Regions from separate parts of the Streptomyces sp. NPDC040410 genome, predicted to be linked through region 3. Evidence: predicted binding sites of a transcription regulator. Region 3 holds the regulator's gene; each other region holds the start of a gene.
What was found. The regulator HrcA, encoded in region 3, represses chaperone genes, less so after heat shock. The targets are predictions, from matches to a motif close to TTNGCACTCNGNNNNNCNGAGTGCNAA.

Region 1 (3,228 bases), on a different contig from region 3:
TACACCGGTGGCCAGGCAGAGGTGACCGCCGAGGGAGCCACCCTCGCCGAGGTCATCGCCGACCTGGAGAAGAACCACACCGGTATCGCCGCCCGGGTCCTGGACGACCAGGGCAAGCTGCGCCGCTTCGTCAATGTGTACGTGAACGACGACGACGTGCGGTTCGAGCAGGGTCTGGAGACGGCGACTCCGGACGGTGCGGGCGTGTCCATCATTCCGGCCGTCGCCGGAGGCTGACCGAGGCCGATTATTACCCTCGGTAATGCCGATTACCAAGAGTTCATGCGATTGCCCCCTCCGTGAGAGAAGCGGAGGGGGCAATTCTGTATGGTTGAGCACGGTACAGTTGGGGAACGCACCGTCTCCGGCATGCCGGACGCATATGAGTTCCGGCTCCGCGTGCGGCGAGAAGTAGCCAAACTGTGTGCGTCTTTTGCGCCATTCGCGCCTTTTATGGGGCCCGACTTGCCCTGAATTCAGGTAAATTCTCCGTACATTCCCGACCGGTCATGCCTGGATTTCTCGTCCGATTGACCTGTTGCACACGGCAGTTGGACAGATACATTCAGCCGCGGTCGACGCGTTCCGGCGCACGCCCCCGACCAAATGGGGGGTGAGGTATGACCCGGATCCGCGAAGTGTGGATCTGTGCAAGGGCCAGTAATAGGGGAGTTAGGCATGGCTCAGGGCACCGTCAAGTGGTTCAACGCGGAGAAGGGGTACGGCTTCATCGCGGTCGACGGTGGTGCGGATGTTTTCGTCCACTACAGTGCGATTCAGATGGACGGCTACCGCACCCTGGAAGAGGGCCAGCGGGTCGATTTCGAGATCTCGCAGGGCCAGAAGGGGCCGCAGGCGGACATGGTTCGTCTGGCGACCGGCTGAAGCACGCGCCGGGTTACTGCAGCGACGTTCTTCTGTTTCTTCGAAGGGCTCGCACCTCCTGGGGTGCGAGCCCTTCGGCATGCCCGGAACCGGCCCGGGCCCCTCGCGCGGCCCGGGGCCCGACCTACGAGAGGCGCTTGCACTCGGCATGGGCGAGTGCTAATCATTGGCGTTAGCACTCTGAAGGTGAGAGTGACAACGAGGACCGGGTCGGTGAGGCCCGCAGGCCATGTGGGGCAAGGAACCACAGGCCGGCGAGCCGTCCGTCGCGGGCGCCAGCGCGGTCCGGAGCAATCCACCCCAGTCCGGGAGGACCACTTCACATGGCCAAGATCATCGCGTTCGACGAGGAGGCGCGGCGCGGCCTCGAGCGCGGCATGAACCAGCTCGCGGACGCCGTCAAGGTGACGCTCGGCCCCAAGGGCCGCAACGTCGTCCTCGAGAAGAAGTGGGGCGCCCCCACGATCACCAACGATGGTGTCTCCATCGCCAAGGAGATCGAGCTCGAGGACCCGTACGAGAAGATCGGCGCCGAGCTGGTCAAGGAAGTCGCCAAGAAGACGGACGACGTCGCCGGTGACGGTACGACCACGGCCACCGTCCTCGCCCAGGCTCTCGTCCGCGAGGGTCTGCGCAACGTAGCCGCCGGCGCCAACCCGATGGCCCTCAAGCGCGGTATCGAGAAGGCCGTCGAGGCCGTCTCCGGTGCCCTGCTCGAGCAGGCGAAGGATGTCGAGACCAAGGAGCAGATCGCCTCCACGGCCTCCATCTCCGCCGCCGACACCCAGATCGGCGAGCTCATCGCCGAGGCCATGGACAAGGTCGGCAAGGAAGGCGTCATCACCGTCGAGGAGTCCCAGACCTTCGGTCTGGAGCTGGAGCTCACCGAGGGTATGCGCTTCGACAAGGGCTACATCTCGGCGTACTTCGCCACCGACATGGAGCGTATGGAGGCCGTCCTCGACGACCCGTACATCCTGATCGCCAACTCCAAGATCTCCTCGGTCAAGGACCTGCTCCCGCTCCTGGAGAAGGTCATGCAGTCGGGCAAGCCGCTGCTGATCATCGCCGAGGACGTCGAGGGCGAGGCCCTGTCGACCCTGGTCGTCAACAAGATCCGCGGCACCTTCAAGTCCGTCGCCGTCAAGGCCCCGGGCTTCGGCGACCGCCGCAAGGCGATGCTGAACGACATCGCCATCCTCACGGGCGGCGAGGTCATCTCCGAGGAGGTCGGTCTCAAGCTGGAGAACACCTCCGTCGACCTGCTGGGCCGCGCCCGCAAGGTGGTCATCACCAAGGACGAGACCACCATCGTCGACGGTGCCGGCTCCACGGAGCAGGTGCAGGGCCGGGTCAACCAGATCCGCGCCGAGATCGAGAACAGCGACTCCGACTACGACCGCGAGAAGCTGCAGGAGCGCCTGGCGAAGCTCGCCGGCGGTGTCGCGGTCATCAAGGCCGGTGCCGCCACCGAGGTGGAGCTCAAGGAGCGCAAGCACCGCATCGAGGACGCCGTGCGCAACGCCAAGGCGGCCGTCGAGGAGGGCATCGTCGCCGGTGGTGGCGTGGCGCTCATCCAGGCGTCCACCGTCTTCGAGAAGCTGGACCTGGAGGGTGACGAGGCGACCGGCGCCGCCGCCGTCAAGCTCGCCCTTGAGGCCCCGCTGAAGCAGATCGCCGTCAACGCCGGCCTTGAGGGCGGTGTCGTGGTGGAGAAGGTGCGCAACCTGACCCCGGGCCACGGCCTGAACGCCGCGACCGGCGAGTACGTCGACCTGGTCAAGGAAGGCATCATCGACCCGGCGAAGGTGACCCGTTCTGCCCTGCAGAACGCCGCCTCCATCGCCGCGCTCTTCCTCACCACCGAGGCCGTCATCGCCGACAAGCCGGAGAAGGCCGCGGCCCCGGCCGGCGGCGGCATGCCGGGCGGTGACATGGACTTCTGATCCTTCCGAGGATCGGTTTTCCCCCCGAGGGCGGCACTCCCTGGACACAGGGGGTGCCGCCCTCGGGCGTGTCCGGGATCACACCCCGGCGCGGCGGGGGGCGGAATGTGGGCCCCGTGCAGGGTGTTACTTAAGTAGGTGTAACAATGCGCGCACACATACCACCTGGTTAACAGAGCCACTTCCGAGGAGCCCCGCGTGACCGTCACAGAGTCCCCCGCCCCCGCCTCCCGTGCGGCCCAGATCCTGTCCCGGCCGACCACGATCAACGGCCTCACCGTCCCCAACCGCATCGTGATGGCGCCGATGACGCGCCAGTTCTCCCCGGGCGGCGTCCCGGGCGCGGACGTGGCGTCGTACTACTCCCGCCGCGCCGCCGCGGGCGTCGGCCTGATCG
Region 2 (3,228 bases), on a different contig from region 3:
ACCCTGCGCGCCGCGAAGAGCTGCGGCATCAAGTACGCCCCGCTGTGGGACCAGGAGGTCTTCGTCGACCGCTGGGAGTACCGCGAGTGGGACCGGGACATCCACCCCGGCGACATCGTCCTCAGCCACTTCCGCGGCAGGGAGCTGTGGAAGGGCACGATGCCCGACATGATCCGCCGCTTCATGGACAAGATCACGGCCAAGGGGTACGCGGTGGCCCGGCTGGAGGACTACCTGTGAGGCTGCGGGCGCTGGCGGCCGCGGCGCTGGCGGCCGCACTCCTCGGCGGCTGCGCCCAGTCCGTCGATCCCATCGAACGGCTCGGCAAGAAGGCGGCCCGGAAGGTGGGAACGCACGGGCCGGCCGGGAAGCCCGCGTACCGCCGGTGGGGCCTCACCGCCCCCGTGCTCCCGGCCCCGCACCCGCCCGACCGGCCCGCCGGCGCGCGCACGGCGGGCTCGGGCCTCCCGCCCGTCGTGGACCGCGTCCGCACCCGCGACCGGGTGGTCTTCCTGACCTACGACGACGGCGCCGAGAAGGACCCGCGGTTCGTTGACATGGTCCGTGAACTGCGGCTCCCCATCAGCCTGTTCCTCACGGACAGCGTCGTCGGACCGGGCTACGGCCACTTCGCCCGCCTCCAGTCGGTCGGCGCGGGCGTCCAGAACCACACCCTCGACCACGCCGCCCTGCGCGGCCTGCCCTATGCCGGCCAGCGCGCCGAGATCTGCGGCCAGCAGGACAAACTCAAGTCCCGCTTCGGCATCCGCCCCCGTCTCTTCCGGCCTCCCTACGGCACGTACGACACGACCACCCTCCGCGCCGCCGCCGACTGCGGTCTCTCGGCGGTCGTCCTGTGGCGCTCGTCCATGGAAGGCGACGGCACCCTCACCTACGCCGAGGGCGAGCACCGCCTGCGCCCCGGCGACATCGTGTCGCTCCCGTCGAGGGAGCCGACCGGCACGACACTGAGGGAACGGACGGCTCGGCTGCTGCGGGAGGCGCGGGGGGCGGGGCTGACGGTGGGTCGGCTGGAGGACTACCTGTAACGCTCTTCTCGGCGCCGGCCGCGGCGTGCCGGCCCGTCCGGCGTTTGCGGACGAGGCCGTTCAGGCCGAAAGCGGGGGCCTGGGGGCGGCAGCCCCAGACACGCCGGCACAGGGCAACAACACGGGAACGCCCGCCGAAAACCCGCCGCCACGCCGTGGGCATTGGCACTCCGCTTGACCGAGTGCTAATCGCGGTCATAGTCTCGGCACTGGCACTCCCCCCTGGAGAGTGCCAACCAAGCGACGGGCAGGTCCGGCACCCGCGACGACGGATCGACCTGGTCGCCACCTCAGACAGTTAACCCCGTGAGATCTCCGAAGGGGGAGGTCGGATCGTGACGACCACCAGCTCCAAGGTTGCCATCAAGCCGCTCGAGGACCGCATCGTGGTCCAGCCGCTCGACGCCGAGCAGACCACCGCCTCTGGCCTGGTCATCCCGGACACCGCCAAGGAGAAGCCCCAGGAGGGCGTCGTCCTGGCCGTGGGCCCGGGCCGCTTCGAGAACGGCGAGCGTCTTCCGCTCGACGTCAAGACCGGCGACATCGTGCTGTACAGCAAGTACGGCGGCACCGAGGTGAAGTACAACGGCGAGGAGTACCTCGTCCTCTCGGCTCGCGACGTGCTCGCGATCATCGAGAAGTAATTCACCCTGAAGCATTTGCTTTGAGCTGCGCCCCTGGCCCCCGCGACCAATAACTAGCCGGGCGCCCGGGGCGCAGTCTCTTTTCACCTAGATTTCCGAGAGGGCTCACGCTCCCATGGCGAAGATCCTGAAGTTCGACGAGGACGCCCGTCGCGCCCTCGAGCGCGGCGTCAACAAGCTTGCCGACACGGTCAAGGTGACGATCGGCCCGAAGGGCCGCAACGTCGTCATCGACAAGAAGTTCGGCGCTCCCACCATCACCAACGACGGTGTCACCATCGCCCGCGAGGTCGAGGTCGAGGACCCGTACGAGAACCTCGGCGCCCAGCTGGTGAAGGAGGTGGCGACCAAGACCAACGACATCGCGGGTGACGGCACCACCACCGCCACCGTGCTCGCCCAGGCGCTGGTGCGCGAGGGCCTGAGGAACGTCGCCGCGGGTGCCTCCCCGGCCGCCCTGAAGAAGGGCATCGACGCCGCCGTCGCCGCGGTCTCCGAGGAGCTCCTCGCGACCGCCCGCCCGATCGACGAGAAGTCCGACATCGCCGCCGTCGCCGGTCTGTCCGCCCAGGACACGCAGGTCGGCGAGCTCATCGCCGAGGCGATGGACAAGGTCGGCAAGGACGGTGTCATCACCGTCGAGGAGTCCAACACCTTCGGTCTGGAGCTGGACTTCACCGAGGGCATGGCCTTCGACAAGGGCTACCTGTCGCCGTACTTCGTGACGGACCAGGAGCGCATGGAGGCCGTCCTCGACGAGCCGTACATCCTCATCAACCAGGGCAAGATCTCCTCGATCCAGGACCTGCTGCCGCTGCTGGAGAAGGTCATCCAGACCAACTCCTCCAAGCCGCTGCTGATCATCGCCGAGGACGTGGAGGGCGAGGCCCTCTCCACCCTCGTCGTGAACAAGATCCGCGGCACCTTCAACGCGGTCGCGGTCAAGGCCCCCGGCTTCGGTGACCGCCGCAAGGCGATGCTGCAGGACATGGCGATCCTCACCGGCGCCACGGTCGTCTCCGAGGAGGTCGGCCTCAAGCTCGACCAGGTCGGCCTGGACGTGCTCGGCTCCGCCCGCCGTGTCACGGTCACCAAGGACGACACGACGCTGGTCGACGGCGCCGGCAAGTCCGAGGACGTCCACGGCCGCGTCGCGCAGATCAAGGCCGAGATCGAGAACACGGACTCCGACTGGGACCGCGAGAAGCTCCAGGAGCGCCTTGCGAAGCTGGCCGGCGGCGTGTGCGTGATCAAGGTCGGCGCCGCCACCGAGGTGGAGCTGAAGGAGAAGAAGCACCGTCTGGAGGACGCCATCTCCGCGACCCGCGCCGCGGTCGAGGAGGGCATCGTCTCCGGTGGTGGCTCCGCTCTGGTCCACGCCGTGAAGGTCCTCGAGGGCAACCTCGGCAAGACCGGCGACGAGGCCACGGGTGTCGCGGTCGTCCGTCGCGCCGCCGTCGAGCCGCTGCGCTGGATCGCCGAGAACGCCGGCCTCGAGGGCTACGTCATCACCTCCAAGGTCGCCGAGCTCGAGA
Region 3 (3,228 bases):
CCGGCGCGGGCCACGCGCGCGCGTGCACCGGGAACGGCCACCGAACCGGATGCCGTACGGGTCGGCCGTACCGGAGCCGACGACGGCCGGACCAGAGTCACCACCCGGCCCTCCAGGAGGAACCCGCGCGGTTCCATCGGGAACACGCGGTGCTTGCCGAAGCGGTCCTCCAGAGTCACCGTGCCCGCCTCGCAGCGGATCACCGCGCCGCAGAAGCCGGTCCCCGGTTCCTCCACCACCAGACCCGGTTCCGCCGGTACCTCGGGCACGGGCACGGGCTTCTTCCACGGCGGGGTCAGGTCCGGAGAGTACTGGCGCATTCGGATGACGATAGGAGAAGCCGCCGGGCGGCGGTCACGACACGCCGAAGCGCGCCGCCAGCTCGTCGCGCTGCGCCCGCACGAACTCCGCGTCCACCACCGCTCCGTGACCGGGCACGTACAGCGCGTCCTCGCCGCCCAGGTCGAGCAGACGGTCGAGAGCGGCGGGCCAGTGCGACGGTACGGCGTCGGGGCCCGCCTGCGGCTCGCCGGACTCCTCGGCCAGGTCGCCGCAGAAGACGACCTCCGGGGAGCCGGGGACGAGGACCACCAGGTCGTGGGCCGTGTGGCCGGGGCCCACGTTGGCCAGCAGGACCTGCCGGCCGCCGCCCAGGTCGAGGGTCCACTCGCCGGTGACGTGGTGCCGGGGCGGGGCGAGAGCGTCCGCCGCCTCGTCCGCCGCCTTCGCGTCGAGCCCCCCTCGCACCGCGTCCGCGCGCAGCTCCTCGCGGCCGCCGTGGGCGAACACCGTGTCGATGCCCACCGCGCCGAACACCTCCGCGCCCGCGAACGCCGGGGCGCCGAAGACGTGATCGAAGTGGGGGTGTGTGAGCGCGAGATGGGTCACACGGTGGTCGGCGAGCTCCTCGGCCTGCGCCCGCAGCCGGGCGCCCTCGGCGAGGCTGGACCCGGCGTCGATCATCAGCGCCGCGCCCCGGCCGACGACCAGCCCCGCCGTGCAGTCCCACCCCGGCAGCCGGCACCGCCCGACCCCGGCCGCGATCCGCTGCCACCCCAGCTCTTCCCAAGTCACCGTCATACGGCGACGCTAGCGTTGACCGTCTGTCCGGGCACGGCCACGCGGGACCGGCCTTGCCCGGGGCGTACCCCCCGGCCGTACACTGGGCCGGGGAACTCTGGCACTCGGATGGACAGAGTGCCAGGCGAGGCGCCAAGGGGACGACGACTTCTGGAGGTGAGCGCGAGATGCTGAGTGAACGCAGGCTTCAGGTGCTGCGCGCCATCGTCCAGGACTACGTCGGCACCGAGGAGCCCGTGGGCTCCAAGGCGCTCACCGAGCGGCACAGCCTCGGCGTCTCCCCGGCCACCGTCCGCAACGACATGGCGGCCCTCGAGGACGAGGGGTACATCGCGCAGCCGCACACCAGCGCCGGGCGCATCCCCACCGACAAGGGCTACCGGCTGTTCGTCGACAAGCTCGCCGGCGTCAAACCGATGACCGCGCCCGAGCGGCGCGCCATCCAGAACTTCCTCGACGGCGCCGTCGACCTCGACGACGTGGTCGCGCGGACCGTGCGGCTGCTCGCCCAGCTCACCCGGCAGGTCGCCGTGGTGCAGTACCCGTCGCTGACCCGCTCGACCGTGCGGCACGTGGAGCTCCTCTCGCTCGCCCCGGCGCGCGTGATGCTCGTGCTGATCACGGACACGGGCCGGGTCGAGCAGCGGATGGTCGACTGCCAGGCGCCTTTCGGGGAGGCCTCGCTCGCGGATCTGCGGGCGCGGCTGAACAGCAGGGTCGCGGGCCGTCGCTTCACGGACGTGCCCCGGCTGGTGGAGGATCTCCCGGAGGGCTTCGACGTCGAGGACCGGGGTACGGTCGCGACGGTGCTCTCCACCCTCCTGGAGACGCTCGTCGAGGAGAACGAGGAGCGGCTGATGATCGGCGGCACCGCCAATCTGACCCGCTTCGGACATGACTTTCCCCTCACGATCCGGCCCGTCCTGGAGGCGCTGGAGGAGCAGGTCGTGCTTCTCAAGTTGCTTGGCGAGGCGGGGGATTCGGGCATGACCGTGCGGATCGGGCACGAGAATGCCTATGAGGGACTCAACTCCACTTCCGTGGTCTCGGTCGGCTACGGTTCGGGCGGCGAGGCAGTCGCCAAGCTAGGCGTGGTCGGACCGACCCGCATGGATTACCCGGGAACGATGGGAGCGGTACGCGCAGTGGCACGGTACGTCGGACAGATCCTGGCGGAGTCGTAGGTGGCCACGGACTACTACGCCGTTCTCGGCGTGCGCCGCGACGCGTCGCAGGAAGAGATCAAGAAGGCCTTCCGGCGGCTCGCGCGCGAGCTGCACCCGGACGTCAACCCGGATCCGAAGACCCAGGAGCGGTTCAAGGAGATCAACGCCGCCTACGAGGTGCTGTCGGACCCGCAGAAGAAGCAGGTCTACGACCTCGGCGGCGACCCGCTCTCCCAGGCGGGCGGCGGGGGCGCGGGCGGCTTCGGCGCGGGCGGCTTCGGGAACTTCTCGGACATCATGGACGCGTTCTTCGGTACGGCGTCCCAGCGGGGTCCGCGCTCGCGCACGCGGCGCGGCCAGGACGCGATGATCCGGCTGGAGATCGAGCTCGACGAGGCGGCCTTCGGCACGACGAAGGACATCCAGGTCGACACGGCGATCGTCTGCTCCACCTGTAGCGGTGAGGGGGCCGCGCCGGGCACGTCCGCCCAGACGTGCGACATGTGCCGCGGGCGCGGTGAGGTGTCGCAGGTCACACGGTCCTTCCTCGGCCAGGTCATGACCTCGCGCCCCTGCCCGCAGTGCCAGGGCTTCGGCACCGTGGTCCCGACCCCGTGCCCCGAGTGCGCGGGCGACGGCAGGGTGCGGTCGCGCCGGACGCTGACCGTCAAGATCCCGGCCGGTGTCGACAACGGCACCCGCATCCAGCTCGCGGGCGAGGGCGAGGTCGGGCCCGGCGGCGGTCCCGCCGGTGACCTCTACGTCGAGATCCACGAGCTGCCGCACTCGACCTTCCAGCGGCGGGGCGACGACCTGCACTGCACGGTCACCATCCCGATGACCGCGGCGGCCCTCGGCACCAAGGTCCCGCTGGAGACCCTCGACGGCCTGGAGGAGGTCGACATCCGCCCGGGCACCCAGTCCGGCCAGTCGATCCCGCTGCACGGCCGTGGCATCACGCACCTGCGCGGCGGCGGACGCG

Region 1: the regulator HrcA is predicted to act here: its motif matches at 1,022-1,048, upstream of groL (chaperonin GroEL).
Region 2: the regulator HrcA is predicted to act here: its motif matches at 1,212-1,238, upstream of groES (co-chaperone GroES).

The regions. Positions count from the first base shown of each region.
Region 1 is NZ_JBVIVK010000007.1:160,363-163,590, forward strand. Features, by position in the region: gene ACZ562_RS17060 (MoaD/ThiS family protein) at 1-237, shown strand, start outside; gene ACZ562_RS17065 (cold-shock protein) at 679-885, shown strand; gene groL (chaperonin GroEL) at 1,209-2,831, shown strand; gene ACZ562_RS17075 (NADH:flavin oxidoreductase) at 3,030-3,228, shown strand, end outside.
Region 2 is NZ_JBVIVK010000003.1:176,369-179,596, reverse strand. Features, by position in the region: gene ACZ562_RS08080 (polysaccharide deacetylase family protein) at 1-240, shown strand, start outside; gene ACZ562_RS08075 (polysaccharide deacetylase family protein) at 237-1,049, shown strand; gene groES (co-chaperone GroES) at 1,385-1,693, shown strand; gene groL (chaperonin GroEL) at 1,809-3,228, shown strand, end outside.
Region 3 is NZ_JBVIVK010000005.1:246,512-249,739, reverse strand. Features, by position in the region: gene ACZ562_RS13415 (DUF3097 domain-containing protein) at 1-320, opposite strand, end outside; gene ACZ562_RS13410 (MBL fold metallo-hydrolase) at 355-1,080, opposite strand; gene hrcA (heat-inducible transcriptional repressor HrcA) at 1,248-2,264, shown strand; gene dnaJ (molecular chaperone DnaJ) at 2,265-3,228, shown strand, end outside.